DNA from 2 places in the Peribacillus sp. GL_122 genome. Region 2 is predicted to be linked to the other one. Evidence: riboswitches for the same ligand, from Rfam matches in the RefSeq annotation. Region 2 holds a riboswitch; the other holds the start of a gene.
The links. Region 2 has a riboswitch for S-adenosylmethionine ahead of AC3ISB_RS05755 (methionine ABC transporter ATP-binding protein). Riboswitches for the same ligand answer to the same signal wherever they lie in the genome.

Region 1 (15,260 bases), 680 kb from region 2:
ATTAATGGGTTATCGCAACCGGTTAGCACAGTGGCAATTGTAAAAAGTATAGTTAATAGAGCCCATTTTATTTTCATAGTACTACCCCTTTCTTACATAATAAAATTCCAATTGGTAATTATTCGGACAAAGTGTTACCATGTTCACAAACCCGACATACCAATATTAATCCCAAGTGTAAAAAAAGACAATATAAAGTGACATCTGTCACATAAAGTTCAATAAAGAGCAGTAAGAAGATGGTAAATGAACAGAAATGTTCGAAAATCTTCAGCAAATGAAATATAATAATTGTTTAATAAATTACCTATGGAAAATTCACTTATCAGTACAGGATTGCTGACAGTATCGGTCACTTTCCGTTTAATATTACTCTAATATAATGAAATAATTTTTTCACATTATATTCACCGCGTTTATTGCCTCAAGACTTATAAAGATTATGAATTAAATTACCTATCCTGCTAATTAGGTTTCTATCGTTGGAAAACATGATTTATAGCGGATTTTTTTAACTCGGCCATGGAAGTTGGTAAATGGTAGCCGCATTGTACACGATGTTGTTTCCATGCTTCCATACCCTTATGATCCTACACTGGTCAATATTATATATATATAAGGAAATAACGAGTGTGAAATGTAATTGGCTTTATTCTCCTCTCAATACTTATTGCCCTGTCAGTATTCCTAAACAGCCGTATAGCAGTAGTCTTGGGTGAAGTAATTCAGGGGTCAGTCAAACTAGTTAAAACTAGTCAAGTTGTTTATCAATCAATATCAGTAGGACAGGACAGAAACCATTTTACAAAAAAGTACATTTGGTGGTTCAATAAACTCCGGCTTTTGGAAACTCACTACTCAAAAATCAACGACATCCCTTTTGTATCTTCAAGGAAAAGTGCATAAAAAAACCACAAAAAAAGGACTTTTTAAAAGTGTCCTTTTCTCGTGGATATAGTTCAAAATCAAAGTGAAAACTTCCTGGCGTTCAGGCAGTTTTGTTTGAATGTCCAAGCACATCGTATGTATTTCAAATACAAAGGGTTACTTGAAATATTTTTTTGGTACATGACGAGTGCAGTATATTGTATTGAATTTAAAAGGAGCCAACTAATAATTAATCCAAGTCCTCCACAAAATGAAAGCGCATTCAATCATTCGGATCACTTTGACTCAAATTCTTTAGACAGGCGTTCATCCATGTTAGTAAATCTGATGATAGAATGCAAGTTCATTATGCTATATTCCTCGTTTTAGTTACTGAATTCTGTACTTCTTTTTGTTTGAGTGTTAGCCTTTGACTTCATTTTTATGATTTTAGTCGTTTCCGGTACAATTCTTTCACCTTTATGTGTTTTCATTACCATTTCTTCTGTCAGGACAAAAAATATACCAACTAGAAAAATTGCAGCTGCGCTTAGTGTGATGGCGATTCCAACGGCGGTAAATATATAATCTTTATTGTAATCGCTTACAAAGAAACTTAAAGCAAAAATAATAATTCCGATTACACAACCTGTGCCCGATACCCATTTCACTGCATCTAACATCTTCTGATTAGCTTCCATAATTTCATCCCCTTTCTTTCTATTTTATGACATTTCACAAATTTGTCAAATCTTTTCTATATTTTAACATATTCACAATGAAAACCTTGACAAATAGAACGTGCTACTATTAGCTTTTAGGTATTCAAGACTATATGAAAAATCTGCAAAACAGTGCAAATACACTACCTACTTTTTCCTATATTAACCTTTTCTATACTACTAAAAACTTCTCGACTTCCAATTAAAAGCCCCCTGATGATTAATCAGGGGGCTAACTACTTTCTATGGTTTTTGCAAGGTTAACGTTACCGTTTTCTCTTCAGTACCCCGATATACTTTAACCTTTACTTTATCGCCGATTTTCTTATCTGTATATAAGTACTTCCTTAATGCAGCGGCTGTATTTATTTTCGTTCCATCAATTTCAACGATGATATCCTGTTGCTTAAGCCCTCCATTCGCCGCAGCCGATCCCGCTTCTATACTCGTCACCATTACACCGGACTTTACGGCTTCAGGAACATTTTGAATGTAATATTGCGGCAGTTCTTCCATACTGGCCAAGCTGACTCCTAAATATGGACGCGTGATTTTTCCATTTTCAATCAGCTCCGTAACAATCGGAATCACATCATTGCTTGGTATGGCAAACCCTAAGCCTTCCACACCGTTTTCGGAAATCTTCAAGCTGTTTATGCCAATCACTTCCCCAGCGGTGTTGATCAAAGCACCGCCGCTATTGCCAGGGTTGATCGCTGCATCTGTTTGAAGGACATCAAGTTCCCACTCCCCATCCGAGGTATCGACTGAAATGGAGCGTCCGGTCGCACTGACGATCCCTTGTGTAACCGATCGTGAAAAATCAAGTCCAAGTGGGTTGCCAATTGCCAATACTTCTTCACCTGGACGCATGCTATCAGAATTACCGAATTTAATTCCCTCCGGTGCTTTCGAAGCATCAATTGTCAAAACCGCTAAATCCGTCAAAGCATCCGCGCCGACAACCGCTGCTGTTGCCTTTTGTCCATCATACAATGAAATTTCGACTTCCTTAGCTCCTTCAATAACATGATTGTTCGTGATGATATAGGCTTTCCCATTAGCTTTTTTATATATGACCCCTGAGCCAGTGCCGCTCTCAACCGTTTCGCTCTCCGTGCTTTGCTGCTGGTACGGGTTCTGGTTTTGCATCTCCTGTAAATTCACGACCCCTACAATTGATTTGGATGCTGATTCGACCATCTCTGCCCTATCATTTGAATCCGTACTTGTCGATAACTTTTCCGCCGTGACATTTTTATCCTTTTCAACACTTTCCGTTTGCTGTACACCTGCCGTTTCTGTTGCCTCATTCACTGAACTTTTCCCTTGATCTATAAAATCCCCGCCAAATAGAAATACAGACGATGTAACCATAGAAGCAACCGCTCCGGAAACAAGACTGGTTATCCAAAGAGATTTACCCTTTTTCCGTTCTGCCTTGACTCTGACTTGCTCATCACCATTATAATTCTCCATCTTTACCCCTCCTAGGATTGTCCTTTACTTGGCTCAATCATAAACAGTAAATATTAAAAAATTCTTAAGAAAATAAAGAATAAGGTGACCTTTTTAAAAAAATTAAAATTTTATCGAATCCTGTTACTTTGCCGCACCACAAAATAAAAAGGCCTCTACAGGGGCCTTTAATCCGAACATTCAGTTATCCTTACATGACTTCATAAACTTCTTTAGTCTTCTTATTCACGCCATACCAGCCCCAAGTGGTTTTATGGCCACTTTTCTGACTAGGTTCATCCACCTCGAAAACATGAAAAATGTAATCTCCCTTTTCGGAATCATGATCATGTTCGATATGCAAATTCGGGAAATTTTCCATGTCCACATAATCCTTCACAAGCTTCTCCGCCTGAGATTTACTTAATGTACTGACCGAATCCTTGCTTCCTTTGCCTTTTGTTTCCGTTGCCGCCTTATCTTCTACTTTGGATCCGTCCTCAGTTGCTTCCTCCACCGGTTCGTCATTCCCCTCTACAGTTTCTATCGTGGCGGAGTTTGATACCAGGTGCATTTCCCCCCCCTTTGAAACCATTTGTTTACCTTCCCGGTATTTTGCTTTATATGCGGTTGCTTTTTCAAAATCGCTTTTGGCCGAACCAAAATCCTGTTCGTCGTAATTCTTCATCCCACTTGCCAGAAAACCTGAAAGATCCATTAACTCCCTTGCTTCCGGTGTTTTTGCTTCTTTATAAGCTAATTCAAATGCCTCATGGGCTTCTAAATAATTTTCCTCATTCAACTGACTTTTCCCTAAATCCATATTGGAATCATAATTCCTTGTTACGCAGCCTGAAGCAATCAACACAAAAAAAATAACCATGATTGACCTCTTCACTATGTCACCCCTCACTTTTCCATAATATTCTGTAAATCCATCTTAAACCATTTGATAAGAAATCCGATACCTCTATTTCCTATCTTTTTCATTAAGGAAATGTTTACGTTCATGATTAACTTTTTACAAATAGTGGTACAGAATAGATAAACGCTTGAAAGGATGATGTGCAGAATGATGCAGGAAAAACAGACCTACCATGTCGATTTGGTCAGCGGCGACGTACTCGGACAAAAACTTGAAGAGAATCCAAGCTTCACTATACACGCAACTGATGAGGAACTTGCAGAATTGAAACAATGCTTGGAGGAACACCGGACAGATGACCTGGAGGCATATGCCCGTTCACATGTGCCCTACCTTCTCTATCATCATGACCGGGCAAATGATAAATACGATGCAGCCATGAAAAGACTTTATGCCCTCATTTATAAATTAGGGGATGAAACGGCACGAAACCATATTGAAGAAATCGGCATATTGAAAGATAACAAATTCGAGGGAAAAGAAGAAGTGCAAAAGTTCAAATAACAAATAGGAACAGAACCTAAAATCAAAGGTTCTGTTCTTTTATGATCAAGTTCAATCAAATAGCCTTCCTCCCCCCCCCAATATAAGGAAAAAGATTCCATTTTGTGATTCATTATACAGTTTTATACGCAGGTTCCTTTCAATCTACATATTTATCTTTCAAATAGTCTGAACCTACACCACCAATAACCATCAAAGCTAATGGTAAAAACTAGAAGAATATTTCCATTACTACAATCATCAACGAATCAAGATAAAATTAAAAGGCATGAGCCCGGTAGATTACCGGGTTCATGCCCTCAAGGCTGCATAATTAAATAATGTGCCTAACTTTTTGGGTTCACTTCAATGAAAGATCCTTTTTATTCACAAATTTAGTTTACTTATTTTTCTCCTAAAATAGCGAGTGGACTAAATACTTCATAATGAATATGGTCTTTCGATACACTCCATTTATTCAGGGACTCATTGATTGCTTCCATAAAAGGAATAGGTCCGCAGAAATAAAAATTAGCTTCTTTTGATGGAACGATAGATTGCAGGAAGTCTAAACCCACGTATCCTTCTTTATCAAAATGTCCAGAGGTTCGATCGGCTTCTGTTGGTGCACCATAGACTGCATATGATTTTATATGTTGGTGTTCATTCACTATTTGTTGCAGATGATCTTTAAAAGCATGTGTTTGACTATTGCTTGTTGCATGGATAAACGTAACCTGACGTTGTGGTTGCTTTTCTATAATGGTATTTAACATGCTAAGCAAAGGTGTAATTCCAATACCCCCACTAATTAGAACAACGGGTAAATCAGTGTTATCCAGTTCGAAGTCACCTGCAGGAGCAGAAAATTGCAGCATATCTCCAACTTGCAGCTGTTTATGCAAATAGTTAGATACAATTCCAGATGGAGCATCTCCATGGGCATCTTCACGTTTAACACTAATTCGGTAGTAATCTTTACCAGGTGAATCTGAAAGACTGTAATGGCGTATGTGCGTATATTTCTCGCCAGGAATTTCAGCCTTAAGTGTTAAGTATTGCCCAGCATGATAGGAGGCAATGGGGTTTCCGTCTGTAGGCTTTAGATAAAAGGAGGTTACCACATCACTTTCTTTTATCTTTTTATCGATATTGAAACTTCGATATCCTTCCCATCCACCAGGCTGATGTTCTGTTTCCTCATAAAGGTTTTTTTCAATATCAATAAAGGCATCGGCAATATAGCCATAGGCCTTTCCCCATGCCTCTATGATTTCATCTGTGGCTGTGTCACCCAACACATCTTTAACTGCTTGAAGCAACGTTTCACCTACAACCGGATACTGTTCAGGCTTGACCCCTATGGCACGATGTTTCTCAGTAACTCTTTTAATTACCGGTTTTATCGCTTCAAGGTTCATAATATGTTCACCTGCAGCATAGACAGCATATCCCAAGGCCTCCTGTTGAATTCCTCTTTTTTGGTTCGTTTGGTTAAAAAGATTATACAAATCAGGAGCTTTTGAAAATAGTAATTCATAAAATCTCTTTCCTATTGGTTTACTATGTTCCTTGAGAACAGGTGCTGTTGACTGAACGATTTCTATGGTCTTAGCATCAAGCATGTTAAAATTTCCTCCTCAAATTTCAGGGATATATACTTTAAATAGCATTCCCGCTAAATATTGGAGTAAACATGATATTTTGGCCCTTTTCACTTATCACTAACCAACCCAAACTCCTTACTAAAGGCGGGCTTCCGCCCATTTGGAGATTTTGAACTCCCTTAAGATAATTCAAAGACACCATACCTATTAGTACGGTGTCTTTTTGTTATTTTAGTATCCTTGTTAACTTAAACTGACCCTTTATATCAATAAGAACAGTAGCAGAAAAAGTGTTATAGGGTCCAATTGATAAGCAATCCTGCTTGTGCTAACCCACCACCGAAACCATATAATAAAATCTTCTCACCATTATTTAGCTTTCCTTCACTTACTCCTTGATCTAAAGCTAATGGTATTGTTGCTGAAGAAGTATTTCCATATTCCACCAAGCTATATAAAGTACGCTCAATTGGAAAGCCACTTCTATCACATATTGACTCAATCATTCTTAAATTTGCACTATGCGGAACGAACCAATCAACATCATTCAAATGCAAATCAGTATTTTTCATCACAGTTTGCATTCCTTTTGGAACAGTAGTAACAGCCCATTTATAAACCTCACGTCCATTTTGAACAAGATTACCACTATTATTCAAGTCTTCACCATTTATACGTGTCGATAGGTTTGTACTATATAAATTTTTTCCGCCTTCTCCTTCCGAATATAAATGTGAAGAAATAAAACTTGGCTGTTTTTCATCATATTCTACAAGAACTGCTCCTCCACCATCTCCAAATAAAATACAAGTGGCTCGATCTTCATAGTCCATAATTTTAGATAAAGTATCAGCTCCAATAACAAGAACTTTCTTGTTTAAACCAGATGTTACTAATCCATTAGCTACATGCAACCCATAAGTAAATCCTGCACAAGCTGCGTTTAAATCAATAGCTCCAGTATTCTTAATACCTAGCTTTGCTTGGACTAAAGAAGCTACACTCGGAGTGTTAAAATCAGGTGTAAAGGTACAGACAATAATCATATCAACATCTTCGACAGATTTATCATACCGTTCCATTAAATCCTTTACAGCTTTATAACTTATATCACTAGTAAACTCTTCTTCATGTGCAATTCTTCGCTCTTTAATACCAGTACGTTTAACAATCCATTCATCATTGGTTTCAACCATTCTTTCTAAGTCCTTATTTGTTAAGCTTTTTTCTGGAACATAAGAACCTATCGCAGTAATACGTGCTTTGGATTTGAACATAAAATAACCACCTCGTGTTATGAATTGCATCAATTTTATAACTGATATTAATACCTGGTACTAATTATAAAGTAAAAAAAATCTTATGCAACTACCGGTCACTTTAGAACCCAAAGGAAAAGAGCTGAACGACAAAGAACGAGGTCCTTGCTCACCCCCCAGTAAGAAGAAATCCATTCATTCTTTTCTAATCTCTTTAAAGACTTATACCGATTTAACACTCTCCTTTAGGTAAGTACCTATACTAAAAGTGCATACTTACGTACTTGCAGAGTGCACTTTATACTTAAGATAAATAATAATTAAGGAGGAGAAATCTTTGAAAACTCTTGTTATCGTATCACACCCAAGTCTAGAAACATCCGTCATAAATAAGCGATGGGTAGAAGAGCTCAGGAAATATCCGGAAAAGTATACATTACACGAATTGAATAAGGTTTACCCTGACGGATACATTAATGCGGAAAAAGAACAGCAATTAATCGAATCGCATAGTAATCTTGTTTTACAGTTCCCTTTTTATTGGTTTAATTGTCCGCCTCTCCTAAAAAGATGGCTTGACGATGTTTTTACATATGGTTGGGCTTATGGTTCAAATGGAGGCGATAAATTAAAGAATCGCAAAGTTGCTTTAGCTGTATCTGCCGGAATTAACAAAGAAGATTATAGTGAAGAGGGAAGTTATCGCTATACACTTGAACATTTATTATCTCCCTTTGAAACTACCTTCCTATACTGCAATGCAGATTATCGTTCATTCTTTGCGTTTTATGGTGCTGAAAATGAGCCGTCCGCAAGCGAATTGGAAAAAAGCGCACAAGATTATTTGAATTTTGTCGACAACCTTTAATAGGCAGTTCCATTAAAGAAGTATTTCCTTGTTAGGGAAATACTTCTTTTGAATTAATCAAAATAGCTACACCTACGGCTGTACAGACTCCTGAGCTGGCAAGCTGTTTTTTTCTCCCCACTCGCACATCAAATTTAACAATGGAATGAGAGATAGACCACGTTCAGATAATGAATATTCTACTTTTGGGGGTATTTGGGGAAATTCCTTGCGTATGATAAGGCCGTCTGCCTCCAACTCTTTTAACATGATGCTTAGTGTTTTAAAGGAAATGGTACCGATACTTCGCTTCAGCTGATTATGCCGCATAACCTTATTTTCAGACAGCCAATACATTATGATCATTTTATATTTGCCGCCTATTAAGGACAACGTATATCCAAAGCCAGTGTCATTTGGTTTCACGCCAGTCGGAACACAGGTTTCACGCATAAGTTTACACTCTCCTTTAGATAAGTATAGGATATGAATGTTCATACTTTACAATAGATCATTATCAATCTTATTAAAAGGTAAAGTAAGTTCCCTATAAAAATTGACTATTGTGGTCAATGTTTATACTCCAACAATGAGGGAGCAAAAGGTCCTACTGCCCCCATTTTAGCGAAAGTAAAAAGAGTTCATTATTATTAAGTAAAATGATGAAGTTGCGCAAATTTATATCCATGACCCGTCCCTTTTAAAAAAGGAAAGATCCTGTTGCATATCCAACAGGATCTTTATCAATATTCAACAATCCCAATGATAGGTTTCTTGTAGATTAACGTAACGGATTCATTTTAGTGTTTTTGTTTGTAATAGGTTACCGCGAGCGCAAGGGCCAGCACTGTTCCTTTGACGATATCCATCGCATAATACGGAACGGACATCATGATCAAACCATTTTGAAGGATTCCGATCAGGACTGCACCGACAAAGGTTCCAAATGCATTCGGTTTTCCCGCTCCTAAAACGGAGGAACCAATGAAGGCTGCTGCAACGGCATCCATTAAATAGGGGGACCCTGAATTGATTTCCGATGTCATGACCCTTGAAGCTAGGACAATCCCCCCGATTGCAGCTAATAGAGCTGACAGCAGATAGGCAAGGATTTTGTATTTATTGACCGATATCCCGGAAAGTCTCGCCGCTTCCTTATTTCCCCCAATAATGTACATATAACGACCGTGCTTCGTATAAGTCAAAAAGATATGGGTCGCAATCACAATGACTGCCATGATCAGGATTATCCATGGTACCTGGCCAATTTTGGCGAAAAATGGGCTGATCAGTCCTGTTGCGAATGTCCCGTCGGGCATGACCATATTTTGCGAAACCGTTGCCCCTTTTGTATAAGTAAGGGCAATTCCCTGGATAATGAACATGGTAGCCAATGTCATCAGCATGTCGGGAATTCTCAATTTAACGATCATGAATGAATTCAAAGCCCCTACGACAAGTGAGGCGCCGATCGCAGCTAATATGGCGATTAATGTATCCTGCGAAAACCAGACAAACATTGATATGACGATGGCATTGGCCAATGATGCGACGGAGCCGACGGAAAGGTCGAAGCCATCCACGGTCAGGGATATCGTAATGCCAATCGCAATGATGGTCACGATTGAAATGGAACGCAGGATGTTGATCAGATTATTCGTTTGAATGAAAGATGGATTGGACACGGCAAAAATTACAATCAGAATGATAATCGTCAATATTGTGCCGTATTTATAGAAAAAGTCGAATAGTTCCAGCTTTTTCTTCGCTTTCGCTGTCTGTGTAACAGGAATGGGTATGCTCATCCTATTTTCCTCCTGTTGAATAGAATAGTAGTTCTTCTTCATTCGTTTTGCTCGTTTCTAATTCGATGACAGTGCTCCCGTCATATAGCACATATGTCCGGTTGGTAATGCCAATGATTTCGGAAAGCTCGGATGATGCATAAATGATCGCTTTCCCATTCCTTGCAAGCTTTGCAATCAATTCGAATATATCCTTCTTGGCTCCAACATCGACCCCTTTCGTTGGTTCATCGAATATGTATACATCCGCATCGGCCATAAGCCATTTTCCGATGGCAACTTTTTGCTGGTTACCACCTGAAAGGTTTTCGACATTCACTTCTCCTGAAGGAGTTTTAATGCCGAGACTTGCGATCATTTCCTTCGCCTTTTCCTTTTCCGCCTTACGATCCACGAAGCTGAACGTCTTGCAGAATTTGCCGAGACTGGCTGCGGTCAAGTTCGCCGAGACTGATTCCTGAACGAGGACCCCTTCTTTCCTGCGTTCCTCAGGTACAAGTGCCAGACCGCTTTTTACTGCTTCGTGCGGTGATTTCAAAGAAAGCTTTCGACCATTCAGGATTACTTCCCCCGCTTTGATCGAAGTATGACCGAAAAGGGTTTTACAGAGTTCCGTTTTTCCCGCCCCGACTAACCCTGCCAAGCCGATTATCTCGCCTGCTTTAATATTCAGACTGACATCCTTGACTTTCTCGGCATCTGACAATCCGTTCACTTCCAGAATGACGTCTCCGATCGAAGCATTGACTTCTGGAAACTGGTCATCCATGGCTTTACCGAGCATATTCTCTACCACTTCGTTACGGGTTATGTCCTCCTTCTTTCGACAAGTGACACGCTCCCCATTTCTCATGATCGTAATTTCCTCACAGATTTCAAAAATCTCAGGCAGACGATGTGAAATGAAAATGATTCCCACGCCTTTTTGCTTTAATTCATTTACAATTCGAAAAAGTTCTGTCGTCTCCGTATGACTTAACGGAGCAGTTGGCTCATCGAGAATCAGGAATTTGCATTCTGTCGAAACGGCTCTTGCTATCAGGACCATCTGTTTTTCAGCCAAGGTAAGGTCTCTTACCAGCTTTTTCGAAGGGACACGAATTTTCATATCTTCAAGAATATAAGAGGCTTGTTTGTGCAGCTCTTTCCATTGGACCTTCTGTTTTTCCCCCATGTTTTGGACCATATCATTCAACATTACATTTTCCCCAACCGTTAAGTAAGGGATGAGGGCTGTATCCACTTCCTGATAAACAATTTGAATGCCTTGTTCCTGAGCCGCTTTTGGCGAGCGGATATCCCGCCTCACCCCATCAATAAAAATGTCACCTGAATAATGAACATGGGCTCCCGATAAAACTTTCATTAACGTCGATTTCCCTGCTCCGTTTGCACCGACCAATGCGTGGGCTGTCCCTGATTGTACGGAAAAATCAACTTCACTCAGCGCCTTCACCCCCGGAAATTCAATCGAAATCTTCTTCATTTCTAGTTGCGTGCCCATGTCCATTCCCCCTTATTGAACAGACACTCCCTTCTACTTGAAAGAGAGTGTCTCTTTTTACTTTTTATAATGATCCTTCAAAACTTTCATCCAATCTTCTTCAAATTCCGTAGATTCACCCCATCCATCGACAATACCAGACAGATTTGCCATGTTTACCGCTTCTTTTGAAGCTTGGACTTGCTTTTGTGAAATAAGTGAAGCCTCTAAGTCATAGGTTTGCGGCGTATCTTCGCCCGCCAATTTTTTAGCCAATATCCTCATATTAACTGCACCGATCAACTTGGGATCGACTGCTGCCGTGTAGGACCATGAGCTATCTGCCGATTGGATTTCCTGGAGATCTGCGTTAGATACATCAATTCCATATATCTTCACTTCATCTCGGCCCGCTTCTTTAATCGCCCGGGCTGCACCGATGGCAAAGGCATCCCATGTTGCGAAAATGGCATCCAATTTACCTTTAGGGTATTTATTCAGCATTGCGGCTACAGCATTTTGTGTCTGAACCGAAGTATCGGCAGATGCCACTCCGAATCTTTCGACTTCTTTAATCCCAGGATTTTCTTTTAGTTTTTCCTGATAGACTGCATTTCTTCTTACCATTGGTGGGAAACCATCCACCCAAAGATATGCAATTGCCGCTTCACCTTTCTGCTCTTTTATCAGTTTATCAAAAGCCAGTGTTGCCAACGCTTCATCATCCTGTGAAGTTAATGTCACACCATCTATTTTAGATAGATCGCTTATTGAATCGAACGTGACAACGCTTTTACCTGAATCAACCAACTTTTGAACGTCATTCACAGTTGCTGCATCATCACCATGGGAAATGATATAGCCGTCGTAATCTTCCTCCAATGCCTGCGCTATCGCATCATGAAATTTAGCCGTATCACCATTGGCTGTATATGTATCCACTTGGAAACCGAGTGCTTCTCCTTCTTCCTTCGCCCCCGCCAGGTATTGGGCCGTATGATCATCACCGCCAATTTTACGGATCACTTTGATCTTGGCTCCATCCCCATCTGCAAATCTTTCCGGTACATTTTCAAATGATACTTTTTCTTCTTTCTTCGATTCTGTGGAACTCTGCCCAGTAGAGCAACCCGTTAAAAGCAAAGCCGAAGCGATGGCTGAAATAAATATCCCTTTAATAGACCTTCTCATCTTGTTTTCCCTCCATGTTTTCTAATTAGTCTTATCAGTTAAGTCGGTGTAAATCCCAAAATAAAAACCTCTCTAATATAGAGAGGTTTAATCGGCTGTTTTGCAGACTTGTCCCTCTCTTATCTGTCAAAACATTTCTGTTTTGCAGGATTTAGCACCAATTCCTAATGGAACGGTTGCTGGGCATCTTAGGGCCAGTCCCTCCGCCACTCTTGATAAGAGATATATTGTGTTACGTTTTCGTAATTATCACTTTATAGGGATATAGTCGTAAAGTCAATAGATTTTTGAATATTTGAAATGTTCCCCGTTATTTTTTATTTTCTTTGAAGCTGGGCTAGACGCTTTTTCTCGATTTTTTCAAGCCTCTCCAACTGCCTTAATTTCACTTCGAACAAAGTGATCGGGTCACGGTAAACTTCCGGATTTTCTTTCATATGCTCCAATGCAGCCTGGAAGTCTTTTATCTCGGTCTGCGTTTGTTCAATCGTTTTTTGAAGTAAGGCAAATGAACTGCGATAGAAAAGTGCGATGTCCCGATCCAAAGATTTTTCAAACAATCCAAATTGGGTAAGGAAACGTTCCGTGATCATTTCCGCAACATCCAGGTAATCTTCACTTTCCAGATATTTCTTATAACGATTGTACATATTGGCTTTATTTTGCGGTATCGCCCCAAACAGCTTCCCTGCTCCTTTAAGCAGCAATTGTGATGGAGTCCTGCGCAAAAGGATATTAACGTTTTCGATGCGGATACTGCTTGTCATCCGATCGGCATCACGGCGCCAGTCATCCAATACCCTGAAGTCACCTGCAAGCGTAATCCGTTCTTCTTTGTATAATTCATTGAATCCGGCACTCATCTCATCCATAAACTGCTGGCTTTGTGAGAACTCCATTTGGGAACTGGCAATCCAGTCTTGAAGAGAACGGTAATATTGAGGCATGATCTTATCAGAAATGAAGTTTTGAATCCGCTCATTCATTTCTTGGTTTAACTGTACATGGACCTGACTGAAATCACTGCTTTCCGTTAATGATTTAGAGCAATCCCTCAATAATTCAGGAATTTTAGAAGAAAGCTGATTTTTCACTTCATCCTTAAGCAGACGATACGACCTTATGATATTTTCACTTTTTTCTTTTTCCAAATCAGCCAGTTGATTGACCGCCCCATTCAGTTTGACTTCCATCTGTTCATTCCAAGAGATGGAATGCTCGCATTTCCGCTCATTGGCTGCCCGTTTTTCTAACAGATAAGATAAAGTTTTACGAATGAATGCAAGGATTTTTTCAGATCTTCTTTCCTTCCAATTATCCTCTTGATAATTCGATTGAAGGAAGGCTGAAAGGTCCTTCAATTGCTGCTTGCTATCATACAGTTTGGAGAAAGCGAATACTTTCGCATTCGGGAAATATGCATTCACTTTATCCCATGTTTCGTCTTCCATCCGGACTGCCACCTGATCACTGTATATCGTATCCATTTTATTTAACAAGAAATGAATCGGCAGTTTCGGAGCCATCATTTGAATTTCCAATAACAGATCCCGTTCACTGCCGGTGAAAGGCGCCCGGGCGTCAAGAACGAACATCAGTCCATCACTGCCATGTAAATAGCCTTGGAAATCTGATTCCACGCTTTTTTCCCCATTGAACCCCGGTGTATCCAATAATCGCAGACCATTATTTCTTAGGTAGTCACTTATGATTGTCACATCAACAATAGTCCCGCGCTGGCGGCGTGTTTCATCCAATTCAGTTAGCTCCATGACAACCTTTCTATCTGTATCGGTAATTTCAAGGATTTCCAAATCATCCCCGTCTTTGACACTGACTAATGACGAATGATCTTCAGCGGCAATGCTCTCGCCAACAATTGACTGAATGAAGGATGTCTTGCCATTTCCTGTACTTCCTACAAGAAGAAGATTGAAGTTTTCGGTATCCTTAAGCCCCTCGACCATCCATTTAAGCTTATTGCCAACCATTAAATCATTATCTTCAGCCCACTGGATAATGGAATTGAACAGTTTCTCTCCCGCTTCCAGTCCGCCTCCTATTTTAGGCGATTTCGCCAACAGGCTTTCTGCATCCTGAATGACCAGCGCATTGATCGTATCCGGGAAGATTTCATTCCAGGACAACGCGGATGCCGCCGCAAACAGCGAGAGCTCCCCATCTGCGATTTTGAGCCAGTTTTCCAGTAACCTTGGCACGACAGGACTTAAATCTTTGATTAGGTGCGTTCCTTCTAAAAGACCTGCATATGCATCCCTGTAATAGACGGAAAGCTCATCCCATACATCAGCATGGTTCAATTCGATGGTATCTATCAAGTTATTAATCACTCTTAGCCATTCGAAATAAGAATCCGTATATTTATAATTTTTCCAAAGGGCAACCGTCACCTTTTCGAAACGTTCCTGGTCGAGTGTGTAAAGCGAACCAAGGACAGTTGAAAAATAATCCGGATCAATCGATTGGGCAACACCCTGCTGGATATACGTCTTCAGCACATCGAACCAACCCACTGATTCTGTACGGATACTTTCATTAGCCGCTAATACCACTGCACTGTTCCAATCCTTTTGTTCTTCAAAAAAGGCGCGT
Region 2 (15,260 bases):
CCAGCCCCTTCGGAATCAACCCTGGTGTCAACGGCAGCTGTTTCCCGAAAGAATAGATTGGTTTATAAGGTCTGAACAGCATTCTGATAGCTAATTAATTAGTGAAGCACCTATTACAGTACCTACAAAGACCATAAACAGTATCTTCACCCAATACTCACCCTTGAAATTTCTCCTTTTATTGCTTGAAATAAAGGCTTGATGACACCTTCTAATAAAAAAAACATAGAATGTGTTATCCACATTTGCCCATCATTTACTTATAAAAGGATATCAAACTTAGTGCAAACGGGGAATTATTATGAACCTTAACCATCAGAAAGTTTTCATTACGGTAAATTCCGCAGAGACTAGAAAGAAGGCGCTACTGCTTATCGAAGAAAAACTATTTGAGGAATGGGGCCTTCAATTTGGAGAACCCTTAACGATCATTGCTGGATGCCGTTCCGTCCCGGTACTTGTCCAGCCATTCCCGTCATCCCAGCCTACATTGAAACTTTCATATGATATGAACCAAATTTTATCCTTACCCGTTTTTTCCAATCCAATCTCCGTCTCATACCATGCGGAAGGAAGGTCAATTAAAATAGGCCCATTCTTCGCTTCACTCATGAACCAGACCCCGTTGCAAGACGGGACATTCGGCGAGATGGAAAAATTTTATCAGGAAATGAAATCATATTGTAATCAGCAGGGCATCCCCTTCTATTTAGTAAAACTGCAGTCTCTTCAAGATGGGGTTGTGGAAGGCTACCTGCCTGGACAAAATGGCTGGCAAACCTTTCCCCTCCCCATTCCTGATGTAATTTATAACCGGATACATTCGCGCAAACTTGAGGAATCGCATTCTTTCAACCTGTTTAAAACTGAACTGGGGGAACGGTCGATACCGATGTTCAATGGAAGGTTCCTCTCCAAACATCATGTACATGAGCTGCTAATCTTAGAAGATGAGCTGTTGCCAAATTTGCCAGAGACGATCCTTTTTAACGAAAAGGAATCTTTCTTGACTTTTATAGATAGGCATTCGGTAATCTACTTTAAACCTTCAGCAGGCAGCCAAGGCAGGAATATTTGCAGATTAACGCAAGTAGCTGGAAAATGGAAAATCGAGCAATCCGGACATCTCCAGAATGTACATTTTGCTGATACGGATGAAAAGTTGTATGAAACGTTAAAAAGATTGTCCAGAAAACGATCCTTCATTCTTCAAAAAGGGATTTCCCTATTCGAAATCGATCAGAGAAAAGTTGATTTCCGCATACTTCTTCACCGGAACGATCAGCTTGAATGGAAAGTTTCATCAATGGTTGCCCGGATTGGGGACCCTGGTACAATCGTTTCCAATCTTGCACAAGGCGGATTGATGAAAAATGGGCCGGATTTTCTAAAGGAGGCATTTGACCTTCAGGACGCCAGCCGCATATATCAAAAGCTCGTACGGCTGTCTAAAAATACTGCCCAGGCCTTGGTCGAAAACCATGATGATTCATTCGGTGAGCTAGGGATCGATTTAGCACTGGATACCGATACACATCCATGGATCATCGAAGTGAATTCAAAACCTTCGAAAAAATTTCAAGGCAACTATGAAACCTTTCGTCCATCAGTAAAATCCATCATAGATTTCATGCTTGCCCTTAACCGCGAAAACCATCCATAAAAAGGAGTTGCTAGCTCGTGTTAATAGGATTAATGGCCGCGTCGGATACACATGAAAACAACTACTTCACCGAAATAGCCAAAACCGCGAAATCATTTAATATGAAAGTTTGTAAATTCTCACCTGAAAATATTGATATGAATCTGAAAAAAGTGCGTGGCGAGCGTTTTGATGCCGAGAATGAAACTTGGATTGCCACATCTTTTGATTTACCTGATTTTGTATATGATCGCTGTTTTCACGGATTAGTTCGTGAATCAACGGAAACGCGACACAAAATCGATTGGTTAAAGGATAACTCGAATTTCTTAGGGCTGGGCCTTCCTGGTAAGTGGGAAGTGTACCAAATCCTAAAAAACCATCCACACCTGCAGGCATTTTTTCCTGAGACCGTACAAGTGACGACACCTGAAGATATTACCGGTCATTTGGAACGCCTGGATAAAATCATCATCAAACCTGAATTCGGTGCAGGCGGTACAGGAATCTATCTCCTTTCAAAAACCGAAGACGGCACTTTGGTATCCATGACGAAAAAGGGCACCAAATATGACCGCCCATTCTCCTCCAAATCTCAGCTTAACAAATGGCTGCAGCATTTATTAAATCGATACCGTTACCTTTGCCAGCCATATTTGGAACTTTGCAACCAAAATAACGAGCCATTCGATTTACGGATTTTCCTTCAAAAAAACGAGAAGAATCAATGGATGGAACGGGGCCGCGGAATTCGTACAGGACAAAAAGATGGAATTACTTCAAATCTTGCCACAGGCGGGGAAGCCATTCCATTAGAGACTTTCAACAAAAGAAACCCGGAAACGATTTCGATTGCTGTAGAACAAAAGATTCAGCATATCCTTCGCACCCTGCCCGTAGAAACCGAAGCTGTCTTTGAAAGATTATTCGAATTGGGGATTGATCTAGGCATCGATAAAAAAGGCCAATTATGGATCATGGACATTAACTCGAAGCCCGGAAGGAAAATCATTCAGGCACTACAGCCGGAGACCATGAAAGATATTCATCGCGCACCGTTTCAATATAGCCAGTATTTATCCGAACATCTTCAGAAAGCAGGTGAATAGAAAGTGAGAAAGACTTATCCTGCCGAAATTGCCGCTATCCCTGGCAATGTTCTCTACTACCCTTCAGAGCTTGGAGATTTGGCAGAGATTGAATTAATTTATTTCGGACGGCATTCATGTCCTGCCATCGTCAAACAAAACCCAGCCGTCAATCAGTCAATCGTCCTATCGGAAAGTCTTGCGGAATCCCTAATATTCGATCATACCGATATTCCCCTTCATTTATTCATTTACGGCAAGAGCATCCATATCGGACCGCTTGTCGGAATATTTTCCTCAGGCTTCACTGGCCTTTCAAACAAACCATTAGGGGAGAGATCGGAATTTTTCGCAAAGCTACTTTCGCTTAGCAGGACAACAGGCTGTATCCCCTTTGTTTTTGGAGAGAATGTAATCAATTGGGATGAGGAGACAATCAAAGGCTATGTGTTTGATAACGATTACTGGCATATTGATGAATTTCCTTTTCCTAATGTCATCTATGACCGTCTCCCAAATCGGTTGACGGAAAACCGCGATGGACCTAAAGAAGTGAAGCAAAAATTTCAAAAAAAATATACCATACCATGGTATAATCCAGGATTTTTCAATAAATGGGATGTAAATGAAAGGCTATGCGCAGATGAGCGGGCACTGCCTTATTTGCCGGAAACGTATCCATTTCAATCCATGTCCGTGGTGGAAACCCTTCTTTCCCATTACCGGCAAGTTTATATAAAGCCCATTCACGGCAGCCTCGGTCTAGGGATTCACCAAATTCTTTATGATAAGCACGAGGATGTTTACTATTGTCGCTATACAAATGAAGCAAAAGAAAATAAACTACAAAAATTCCCCACATTGGAATCCATCGTTAAACATATTTTTCACGACCGACCGCTTGAGAATCTTATCGTGCAGCAGGGCATCCCATTAATTCGATTTGAAAAACGTCCAGTGGATTTCCGGGTCCATACGAACAAGGACAGTAATGGAAAATGGCAGGTAACCGCGATCGCCGCAAAAATCGCCGGCGCCGGCAGCGTCACGACCCATATTAAAAGCGGGGGTGTCATCAAAACGGTTGCCGAACTGTTTGGAGATGACGATGAGGCGAAAGAAGTCGAACGAAAGCTATCGGAAGCCGCGCTGATTTTAAGTGACAGTATAGAAAAGAACTTGGACGGCATCATTGCAGAAATAGGATTTGATTTTGGATTGGATAAAAAAGGGCAGGTTTGGATGTTTGAAGCCAATTCCAAACCTGGACGTTCCATATTCGCCCATCCAAAACTCAAGGATTTCGAATTGCTGACCAGAAAGCTAAGCCTTGATTATGCCATTTATCTTACGGAACAAACGATTACGAAATCAATCAGTGTGCCGCGATGAACATTTTTTACGATATCCCCACTGAAAATTGGTACCACAATCATGAGAATGCTGAACTTTTCGCCGGCTCTGCCGAAGAGGAAATCAGCTATAAAAAGGACCATTCAAATCAACCCCTAATTCCAATCACGATATTTCCGGGTAACCGGATGCTTGCCGTCGGAATTTTAACTGTTTCCAATCCCAAAAAGGAATCAGGTTTGGGAGGAAACCTGACCCTTTTTCGGGACCTATCATTATATTTATTAAAACATGGAATATTAGCGTATGTATTCACAGGAAATGCCCTTCATCCCGATTCGTTGAGGGGGTATGTTTTTTCCTCCATTTCAAACAAGTGGATCGAATGTAAAGTACCCTTCCCTGACATCGTCTATAACCGTATCCCCTCGAGGAGCTATGAGGCGTCAGAGGAATTCCAACATCTTATCACACACTTTAAAGATTACCGAATGAATCTATTCAACCCCTGTTTTATAGATAAATATGTGATGTTCGAAGCATTAAATGAAGATGGATTCCTCACAAATCACCTTCCACCCACAACGGTCTTACGGAACAGCGATTGCCTTTATGCTTTCCTGGAGACCTACAGGCATATATACCTTAAACCCTGCAAAGGAAGCCAAGGGAAGGGCATTTATACCATAATCAAAAATGATGATGATACACTATTGTTCAATAGCTTAAAGCATAGTGAGTCCTTCCCGGATTTCGCATCATTCTGGGAAACAAAAAAAGGGGATTTATTAAAAAGGAGCTATCTTGCTCAACAGGCGATCAGACCAAAAAAACTTTTTGGACATCGTTATGATTACCGGATTCTCGTCCATTATGAAAAAGGTTTTTATAAAGTGACCGGTAAAGCGGTAAGGATGTCACAAACTCAGGAAATCACCACCCACACTCCCCGAGGTGGTAAGCTTTTTCCTTATCAAGACCTGCAATCAAGAAGCCTGAATCTAAAATTAGCGAATATCGCCCAAAAATGCGGAGAGATACTATCGAAAAAAATCGGGTTTCTCGGAGAGTTTTCCATTGATATAGGGGAAGACGAATCGGGCTCACTCTTCATATATGAAGTGAACTCAAAGCCCATGCAATTCGATGAGGTGGAAATTGAAACAAACAGGCTTTTGCATTTAAAAAATCTTTTTATTGAATTAACTTTTCCCAACCTGACAATAAAATAACACCTCCAGCTGCCGTTTTCCATTATAATTAAATGAGAAACTGTATATATGGAGGTAATACATATGATCACTCATTTTCAATGGGCACCATTGCATAAGAATCTGCCAGGATGGAGAATTTCCTTTTATTTCAACAAGCAGGCAGTCCAAGCCTTGTATCATAAAGATGGATCCATCGAGTGGACAGCCAACCCGCCTTCCGAAACAGATGAAACCAAACTCAAAAGCATGATACATGATTTAATGATCTTCCATGTATATGAATGAACCTAAACAGAATAAAAAAAACTCCTTTGCCTAAACTAAAGAAAAGGCTAGGAGGGATTAATTTTGGATAAAGAAAAAATGACATTTTTGAAGGATACCGAATATAATGGCAAGGACTCCGTTTACCTGGATATCGACCGTATCATCAATGAAGGAATGGCGGGCGGAAATGTGTATGAAGTCGCAAACCTTCAGAACATCGAAGAAGCACATGATTTTTATGATGAAACAGATCCCAACGAAAATAAATAAATTATGTGGGCTCTCTTATGGAGAGCTCTCCTTTATTACTTATCCCGTTCATCTCCCGCTTGCACTGCATTCCCCCTATAAAAAGTCCGTCTTTTATAAGTAATCACTCAAACAACTTCCTGGATGGAAGTTGTTTGAGTGACAATTAGAAAACCCAGACAGTTAAACGGATAACATTCAAATATTTCCATTATTCCTGGCACTCAAAATATTTTCTTTTAATATCGATGTAACGATATGCTCTGAATCCCATTCATGCCCAGATATCTCGATAAGGGGATAGCGATTCGGTAAAACGACCTGCTGGATTTCATGAACGGTCAGCCCTTGAGAATGCAAGCGTAAAATTTCACCTTGGAGGTTTTCCAAATAATCCAGCTTTTTCCGAAACATATCCTTCCCATCAGGGACATGCCCAGCATGGCAGCAAAACACTTCCCCAAAGTCATATTGAAGTAATCTTTTTATGGAATCGATGATGACCGGGACAGACTCTTCCCGTAAGACAAGCTTTGTTTTTGGTGTTACGAAAAGGTCTCCTGAAAAGAGCATGCCACTATTGTGATTCAAATACACCATATGGTCCTTTGCATGACCAGGGGTAAAAATCGGCTCCCACGTTTGGGTGCGGGAATGAATGGCCTTCCCTACCGGCTCAGCTTTAAAGGCGTCTCTCTTTCCCCAGAAAATTTTACGATATTCAGGATATACAGCATCCTTTGCACAAACCTCAACCGACATCGGGTGAATGAAAAGCGGGACCTTTTTATGTTCCTGTATCCATGCAGCGCCCCCGGTATGGTCTTCATGATAGTGAGTCAGGGCCACTGAGTCGAAGTCTGCGGACTCATAGAATGGAATAAGCTCTTCCAATAAAATCTGTGCGCCAGTATCTATCAATAGACCATCCGTTAAAAAGACATAAACACTCATCCCCGATTTGTTCCCGCCGGGAGTACCGTTCACACAAACCACATCATTTATCGTGTTAATCTCTAACATTCAATTGCCTCCCCATCATTACACAAACATAGTTTCATCTTCCTTTTTTTAACTTTACTATAATAAATGTATTACCACTTCACCTTTTTGACAAGGAAATTTTGGAATAATTAACCTGGACGTAAATGCTGGATTATTGCATAATAGCCCTTTTTTCACGAATCATTTTAACGGACCTTACTAAATTTTAATAACAAAAAATCATCCCAAAATTTCAGAAACGATTGACATTGTCGAATTTTACAAATAATATAGATTATATTAAAAAACTTGAAATATTCTAAAATAATAATTTACTTATCAAGAGTGACGGAGGGATCAGGCCCTGCGATGTCCGGCAACCGCCCTTAAGGAATGGTGCCACTTCCTGCAGAATGATTGCATTCTGAAAGATAAGACGAGATATAATTTCGCTGCCTCTTTCTGAATGATAGAGGCAGTTTTTTAATGTTTAAGGGGGGAAAGCTCATGATTGAAATCCGTTCAGTCCGAAAGGAATACGTCTCGAAGAAAAACCGAGTTATCGGAGTGGATAACGTATCTTTAACCATTCAAACTGGAGAAGTGTATGGAATTGTCGGCTACAGTGGAGCTGGAAAAAGCTCATTACTCCGCTGCTTGAATTTGCTTGAACGTCCGACAGGTGGAAATATCATCATCGACGGCATTGATTTAACCTCTTTATCAAGTAAAGAGCTTCGTAAACAACGCCAAAAAATCGGAATGATATTCCAACACTTTTCACTGGTCAGTTCAAAAACCGTTTATGAAAATGTCGCTTTCGCCTTAAAGGCCGCGCATCGATCGAAGGATGCCATCAGGTTACGTGTATTGGAATTGTTGGAAATCGTAGGGCTCAGCGATAAGAAAGATGTCTATCCGGCGCAGCTTAGCGGTGGACAGAAGCAACGGGTAGGCATAGCCCGTGCCTTAGCAAATGACCCCACTGTACTATTATGTGATGAAGCGACTTCAGCCCTTGATCCAACAACTACAAAAGCGATTTTACAATTATTGAAAAAGATAAGCAGTAAGATTGGCATCACCATCGTGTTGATTACACATGAAATGGAAGTGGTCAAAGAACTATGCCACCGTGTCGCCGTCATGCAGGATGGCCGTGTAATTGAAGAAGGTTCCGTTTATGAAATATTTTCACAGCCTAAGCAGGAGTTAACGAAGCAATTCATTAGCAGTGTTCTGGATTTCGAACTCCCTCCGCACTTGATTGAAGAAAGTAAAGGTACGATCATTAAAATTCAATTCGAAGGGCAAACCGCCGGTGAGTCGATCCTTTCGGATACTCTCCAATCCCATTCAGTAAAGGGTAATATTTTACACGGTAAAATTGAGTATATCCAGGATGTCCCTTTAGGCATTTTAATCATCGAGTTATTAGGCGATGCCGCTCAAATTCATTCGGCATTGCAATATATAAAAAATCGTTCCAGTTCTGTGGAGGTGTTAAAACATGTCACTGCTTGATTCCATCGTCAATATTTTACCTGATCTTAATAAAGCCTTTCTTGAAACGATTTATATGGTCGGCGTTTCCCTTGCAGTAGCCCTGCTGATCGGTTTACCGCTTGGAGTATTGCTGTTTACGACAACAAGGAATTTATTTTTTGAGAATAGCATCGTGAATCGATCTCTAGGATTCGCAGTCAATATTGTACGTTCAATCCCGTTCATCATTCTCTTGGTCGCCCTTCTTCCTTTAACGGATCTTCTAACTGGATCGACGATAGGGCCAAGAGCGGCTTCTGTATCCCTGTCGGTGTCCGCAATACCTTTTTTTGCAAGAATCGTTGAAACGGCATTACGTGAAATAGACAGAGGAGTGATTGAAGCTGCAATTGCCGTAGGTGCCACTCCATGGATGATCATTAAGGATGTACTTCTTCCAGAGGCAAAACCGGGTATCATTCAAGGACTGACATTAACGACCATTTCGCTTATCGGATACTCAGCAATGGCAGGGACAATCGGCGGAGGCGGAATTGGCGACCTGGCCATCCGGTACGGTTATTACCGTTATGACAATACAGTCATGATCACGACGATCGTCGTGCTGATCTGCCTTGTGCAAATCATTCAAATGGTTGGTGACAAGGCCTCATATATAGTTAACAAACGATAGGGATCAGTCATTTTTCAATGATTCAATACATTTCATTACTCAGGAGGAATTTCAAATGAAGAAAATAGCTTCGTTATTATCAGTCTGTGCACTTGCCCTTGGCTTGACAGCATGCGGGAGCGATGATGCATCCCCAAAAACTGAAGACAAAAAAGAATTGAAGATCGGGGCGACTACCGGGCCCTACGCCGATATGGTTAAAGAGGCCATCAAACCAGGTCTGGAAGATCTCGGTTACAAAATAGAGATCGTCGAATTCACCGACTATATCCAGCCGAATAAGTCCCTTGGCAACCATTCGATCGACGCCAACCTCTTCCAGCATAAAGTATACATGGATAACTTCGCTAAAGAAAATGATTTAAAGCTTTCCGACCTTATCATAGTTCCAACAGCACCAATGGGCATATATTCGAACAAGTATAAATCATTGAAAGAAATTAAAGACGGTACATCCCTTGCAGTGCCCAATGATCCGGTTAACCTCGCACGTGCACTTAAAGTGCTGGTGGATGAAGGGCTGATTGAAGTCGATCCAGATGTCGACCCTTTAAAAATATCTGAAAAGGATGTAACTAAAAATCCAAAAAACATCCAACTCAAACCATTGGAATCCGCTCAATTGCCTCGGGCAACAGACAGTGTTGACCTATCAGCGGTCCCTGGCAACTTCGCTCTTGCAGCGAAAATGGACCTCCAGAATGCCCTTGTTTTAGAAAAAATGCCGGATATGTATCGAAACGTTGTTACAGTGAATACAAAAGATGTAGACTCCCAATTTGCCAAGGATATTAAATCAGTAGTGGAATCCGACCAGTTCGAAAAAGTCATCGATGACAAATTTGCCGGATTCGGAAAACCAGACTGGATGAATTGATCAAAATAATCGAGGCCTGCTTCCCATTTATTGGGAGCAGGCCTTTCATTAAGGAAAAAGTGGCGGTTGCCATGGAAAACCTTAAAATCCTTACAAACCACGCAAGCAGATCCACGGACTAAAAAAGCGATGGGGTTTTTAGTACATCGCTTTTTTAATTCCTTCAAGTTGTTCGTTTAAATCATCCTTTTCAGCAAGCACACTTAATGTGCCTTCAGTATTTCAATATAATAAAAAAAAGGTTTCAATCTACTGTCTGTTTCCATAATTCGAGGAGATCACTTTCATGCTGTCTGTGGATGCCTGCTTTTCTATCGGCAGATTCCGGACGGCCCTTTTCCCAATTCCATATATCTTCGAGAGTTTCTGATAGGGGACGGAATGTTAGTCCATTATTGATGGCTTTATTGTTATCGACAGCCAAAAACCCATTCAAAGGTTCCTTAGCTCCCGGTAAAGGGAATTCTTCTGGTATCCATAAAGGCATCTCTCCCCACGGCTCCACTTTATTGTCATCCAAAAATTTTTCAGATACCCATGTAAAGGCAGCATTACTTCCTGTTACCTTTTTGCAGCCTTCAAGTAATTGCCCCATATTTAGTGTGTAATCCGGTCCAACGGCATTATATGTACCTGTCATACTTTTTTCTATCATTTGGATGATCCATTGAGCTAAGTCCCTTGCATCGATGACTTGGATTGGACGTCCAGGGCGTCCCGGAGATAAAATTTCTCCCCCTTCCGCTATTCTTTTAAGCCAGTACGGCAATCGGTCTGTGTAATCATATGGACCTACTATTTGCCCCGCACGAATTGACAAAACTTTCCCCGGCAGTTCTTTTTCAGCTGCTTTTTCGCTTAATGATTTTAACGGTCCATAATATTCACCGTATATCGGTCCAGCAGTTCCGCGGGTGATTTCTTCCGCTTTATCTTCATTTAGTGCATTAACTTCTCCATTTTCATCAATGCCTGGTTCGGTTGGATCACTATAAACTGAGATGCTTGAAATATATGTATAATGTCTAACTTGATTAAGCAATCTGCAAGATTTCGATACAGTTCGAGGGATAAAACCCGATGTGTCAATGACTGCATCCCACTGTCTCCCTTTCAACATTTCAAGATTCCCGTCGCGGTCCCCTCTTAACTGTTCTAGTTCGGGGAAAACATAAGGATCGCTTCCACGATTAAAAAGTGTGACTTCATGCCCTTTCTCTATCGCAGCTTTTGCTAAATACCGGCCTAAAAACCGTGTACCACCCAATATTAAAATGTTCATAAGATTCCCTCCTCTTTAACGATATTCCATAAATCATACGCAATACCCTTTCCTAAAATTAATAATACTTGCAACTTTTCTTTGATTTTCCCTTTTAGGAAAAACTAGCAATATCGTATTCTTTTGAACTTTATTCTTTTTCGCTATAATGATATGGAAAGGGAGAAAGAAGGTGGAAACGATGCTTGAAAATCTTAAACAAAAATTCCCGAACGCCCTTACCAATAAAATGGATACTGATGAAATTTCTGACTATGTTTGGTTCGAAGACTCAAGAAGTTTACTTGGCATTCACCGTTCAGAAATCACAGCCGAAGAAATCCGTTTATTGGAACTGCTTTTTGCTCCTTCCATAAACCCATATAACCTCAATGCACATCCAGACTCATCATGGAAAACCTTTTTATCCGAACCGAATGCACCATTGCCTTTAACGAGCTGGGAGAATGTTCGATTTCTTCATTTCAAGCTGACTCATGCTGATTTTTCCAACTCCGATTTTGAAGAAGCCTTCCTCGCTTTCGTTCCATCTGACGCAACTATTGTCTGGGAAAATGAAACGGCAGGAGTATTAATTGAAACGGACGAGGATGAACCTTTATCAACTAAAGAACTAATCGCCATTTCTTCCACGCTTGAAAGTGACTTTTATGTAAAGACCCGTATGTTTACCGGGCGCTTTCACCCTATAAATCAAGACCTTCATCAGCACTGGACTCAGGAGAAAAAGTGTTTTGATTTGGCACAGGTGCATCTGCCAGATCTAAAGGTGGCTGATTTGGCAGACATCATCCCTCACTCATTAATAAATGATCCATCCGTTAAGGATGCAAAGTGGTATATCAATGAGATTCTTGGCAAGACCAAGCAGGATACTGAACTGATCAAAACGATTAAAACGTATATCGAATGTAATTCAAATGCCACCTATGCCGCCAAACAACTTTATATACATCGGAACAGCTTACAATACCGAATCGATAAATTCTCTGAAAGAACTGGTCTCGATATTAGAAACTTCCGTCATGCGCTTACTGCATACTTGATACTTTTACTAAATGATTAACTTTCAATATAAACAGGTAATATCGCCCTTTTTTGTGCAATGTGCCCATACTTTTTTCAAATCCGATAGCTTAGACTATAGCTAATTGGTACAAGTAATCAGGAGTTTAAAAGGGGGATTTTTCATGGCAGAGTTAGTGTTGGAACATATATTCAAGATTTATGATAAAAAGGTGACCGCTGTTAAAGACTTCAACCTTCGTGTTGCCGATAAGGAATTCATAGTTTTTGTGGGACCTTCGGGTTGCGGCAAATCGACAACATTAAGGATGATTGCCGGACTTGAAGATATTTCCCAAGGGGATTTATATATAGACGGCAAGCGAGTCAATGATGTCCCCCCTAAAGATCGTGATATTGCGATGGTTTTCCAGAACTATGCCTTATATCCTCATATGTCCGTATATGACAATATGGCATTCGGATTAAAACTCAGGAAAACGCCAAAAGCGGAAATCAAGCAAAGAGTCAATGAAGCGGCAAGGATTCTCGGACTTGAAGAGCTGCTAAACAGGAAACCTAAAGCCCTTTCAGGTGGTCAGCGCCAGCGTGTCGCACTTGGCCGGGCAATTGTAAGGGACGCAAAAGTTTTCTTGATGGATGAGCCATTATCCAATCTCGACGCAAAGCTAAGGGTTCAAATGCGTGCGGAAATCGCCAAATTACATAAACGGCTCGACACCACAACGATATATGTCACGCATGACCAAACAGAGGCAATGACCATGGCGACACGTCTTGTTGTAATGAAAGATGGTATCATCCAACAGGTCGGTGCACCAAAGGACGTTTATGAGAAACCGATAAACGTTTTCGTCGGCGGCTTTATCGGATCGCCTGCCATGAACTTCTTTACTGGAACATTAAAAGAAGGCACAATTAAAATAGGCGAACAAACACTTGAAATACCTGAATTGAAGATGAAAATGCTGCGTGATCAAGGATATGTCGGAAAAGATATAATCCTTGGCATCCGTCCGGAGGATTTCCATAATGAAGGTGCTTACTTCACGAAGTCCCCTAACACTGCATTCACAACCCAAATTGATGTGGCCGAACTGATGGGCGCGGAGATCATGCTCTACTCCACATTAGAGGGGCAGGACTTCGTCGCACGCGTCGATGCCAAGAATATTATCCAGGCAGGCGAAAACATCGAACTTGCCCTCGACATGAATAAAGCACACTTTTTTGACAAAGGGACTGAACATCGCATTTTAGTTGAAGAAGATGAACAGATGCAGGAAAGCATGAAGTTATCTGCCAATTAAACGTAAAAAGACCCATTCATAATGGGTCTTTTTACAATTTATTCACATATGGGGTATATTCATTCCTGGACCAATACCACTTCATCATGTCCGCATTCAGAGCATTTCATGAGATGTGGGCATTGTCCTTTTTGAAGGGATTGAGGGTATCCGTCGTTTTCTTTAAGTATGTCGATATCCATATAAGCACTGTAATCATCAGCGTAGTCCATGAATTTCCCTTTATCTTCAAGATCACTGCCGCATTCCGGGCAATTCACATGAATTTTTCTCAGACCGTTGCAAAGCGGGCATAAAGACATTGTTTTTCCTCCTGTTCCCGATACTTATGATCTCAGTATTTGTTGGTTCCATTATTTTAACACATGGAAACACCCTCCCTAATACCAAGGGAGGGAATTTCCATTCAATTATTTATTAACCATGTTAGCAGGATCGACCCATGCTTTGAATTCATCTTCCGTCAGGAACTCCAATTTCAACGCAGCTTCTTTCAATGTTGAGTTGTCCTTGAATGCAGTTTTGGCGATTTTGGCTGCTTTTTCATAACCGATATGCGGGTTCAATGCTGTTACCAACATAAGGGAACGTTCTACATTTTCTTTGATTTTATCTTCATTTGCAGTAATGCCAACCGCACAATTATTGTTGAATGAATGAATGCCTTCCGTCAATAATTTTACCGTTTGCAGGAAGTTATAGATGATTACTGGCTTGAATACATTCAATTCAAAATTACCTTGGCTTGCTGCAAAGCCAATTGTAGCATCGTTACCCACGATTTGTGTTGCAATCATGGTAAGCGCTTCACTTTGTGTTGGATTGACTTTACCTGGCATGATGGAGCTGCCTGGCTCGTTTTCTGGAATGGCTATTTCGCCGATTCCGCTTCTTGGACCACTTGCCAGCCATCTGACATCGTTTGCAATTTTCATTAAATCCGCTGCCAATGCTTTTAAAGCACCGTGTGCGTAGACGATTTCATTATGGCTTGTCAATGCATGGAACTTATTATCAGATGTGACAAAAGGATATCCTGTATCAGCAGCAATTTGTTTGGCGGAAAGTCCCGGGAATTCTTTTTTTGTATTGATTCCGGTTCCTACAGCCGTTCCGCCTAGTGCAAGGTTCAATAATTTTTGGCTGCTTTCCTCAATCATCGCTAGATCTTTGTCGAGCATCGCTTTCCAACCGGAAATTTCTTGTCCCAATGTTAATGGTGTAGCATCTTGAAGATGTGTCCGGCCAATTTTCACGACATCCCAAAACTCTTTTTCTTTTGTATCGAATGTATCACGAAGAGCTTTAATGGCAGGAACCAATTTTTCAGCGACTTCCATAAAGGCAGCAATATGCATGGCTGTCGGGAAAGTATCATTGGAGCTCTGTGCCTTGTTAACATCATCATTCGGATGAAGGGTTTCAGAATCACCATTTTCTTTTAACCATTCATTTCCTTTGTTAGCGACCACTTCATTCACGTTCATATTACTTTGCGTGCCGCTTCCCGTTTGCCAAACTACAAGCGGGAAATGTTCATCTAGCGTACCTTCAAGGATTTCGCCGCAAATCTTGACAATGGCATTCTTTTTAACTTCCGAAAGATCACCAAGATCATAGTTCACTTTTGCCGCAGCTTGTTTAACGTATGCAAATGCACGAACTAATTCAATCGGCATTTTTTCGTTACCGATTTTGAAATTGTTACGGCTTCTCTCAGTTTGTGCTCCCCAATATTTATCAGCAGGAACTTTCACTTCACCCATCGTATCTCGTTCGATTCTGTATT

Region 1: another riboswitch for S-adenosylmethionine. It lies ahead of AC3ISB_RS02475 (sugar ABC transporter substrate-binding protein); the one in region 2 lies ahead of AC3ISB_RS05755 (methionine ABC transporter ATP-binding protein).

The regions. Positions count from the first base shown of each region.
Region 1 covers NZ_CM174415.1:504,995-520,254, reverse strand. Annotated here, with positions in the region: gene qoxA (cytochrome aa3 quinol oxidase subunit II) at 1-77, opposite strand, end outside; gene AC3ISB_RS02530 (hypothetical protein) at 1,254-1,568, opposite strand; gene AC3ISB_RS02525 (S1C family serine protease) at 1,833-3,068, opposite strand; gene AC3ISB_RS02520 (DUF309 domain-containing protein) at 3,259-3,930, opposite strand; gene AC3ISB_RS02515 (hypothetical protein) at 4,120-4,476, shown strand; partial or broken gene AC3ISB_RS02510 (IS3 family transposase) at 4,688-4,789, shown strand; gene hmpA (NO-inducible flavohemoprotein) at 4,860-6,080, opposite strand; gene AC3ISB_RS02500 (ketoacyl-ACP synthase III) at 6,356-7,339, opposite strand; gene AC3ISB_RS02495 (NAD(P)H-dependent oxidoreductase) at 7,659-8,189, shown strand; gene AC3ISB_RS02490 (winged helix-turn-helix transcriptional regulator) at 8,262-8,621, opposite strand; gene AC3ISB_RS02485 (ABC transporter permease) at 8,969-9,973, opposite strand; gene AC3ISB_RS02480 (sugar ABC transporter ATP-binding protein) at 9,975-11,477, opposite strand; gene AC3ISB_RS02475 (sugar ABC transporter substrate-binding protein) at 11,535-12,647, opposite strand; SAM riboswitch class I at 12,764-12,869, opposite strand; gene AC3ISB_RS02470 (GTPase domain-containing protein) at 12,965-15,260, opposite strand, start outside.
Region 2 covers NZ_CM174415.1:1,188,375-1,203,634, reverse strand. Annotated here, with positions in the region: gene AC3ISB_RS05795 (hypothetical protein) at 1-82, opposite strand, end outside; gene AC3ISB_RS05790 (YheC/YheD family endospore coat-associated protein) at 302-1,663, shown strand; gene AC3ISB_RS05785 (YheC/YheD family endospore coat-associated protein) at 1,681-2,751, shown strand; gene AC3ISB_RS05780 (YheC/YheD family endospore coat-associated protein) at 2,755-4,122, shown strand; gene AC3ISB_RS05775 (YheC/YheD family endospore coat-associated protein) at 4,119-5,315, shown strand; gene AC3ISB_RS05770 (YheE family protein) at 5,379-5,582, shown strand; gene AC3ISB_RS05765 (hypothetical protein) at 5,646-5,834, shown strand; gene AC3ISB_RS05760 (MBL fold metallo-hydrolase) at 6,012-6,836, opposite strand; SAM riboswitch class I at 7,131-7,235, shown strand; gene AC3ISB_RS05755 (methionine ABC transporter ATP-binding protein) at 7,305-8,321, shown strand; gene AC3ISB_RS05750 (methionine ABC transporter permease) at 8,308-8,976, shown strand; gene AC3ISB_RS05745 (MetQ/NlpA family ABC transporter substrate-binding protein) at 9,032-9,853, shown strand; gene AC3ISB_RS05740 (NAD-dependent epimerase/dehydratase family protein) at 10,098-11,135, opposite strand; gene AC3ISB_RS05735 (PucR family transcriptional regulator) at 11,317-12,201, shown strand; gene AC3ISB_RS05730 (ABC transporter ATP-binding protein) at 12,326-13,471, shown strand; gene AC3ISB_RS05725 (hypothetical protein) at 13,531-13,773, opposite strand; gene fumC (class II fumarate hydratase) at 13,882-15,260, opposite strand, start outside.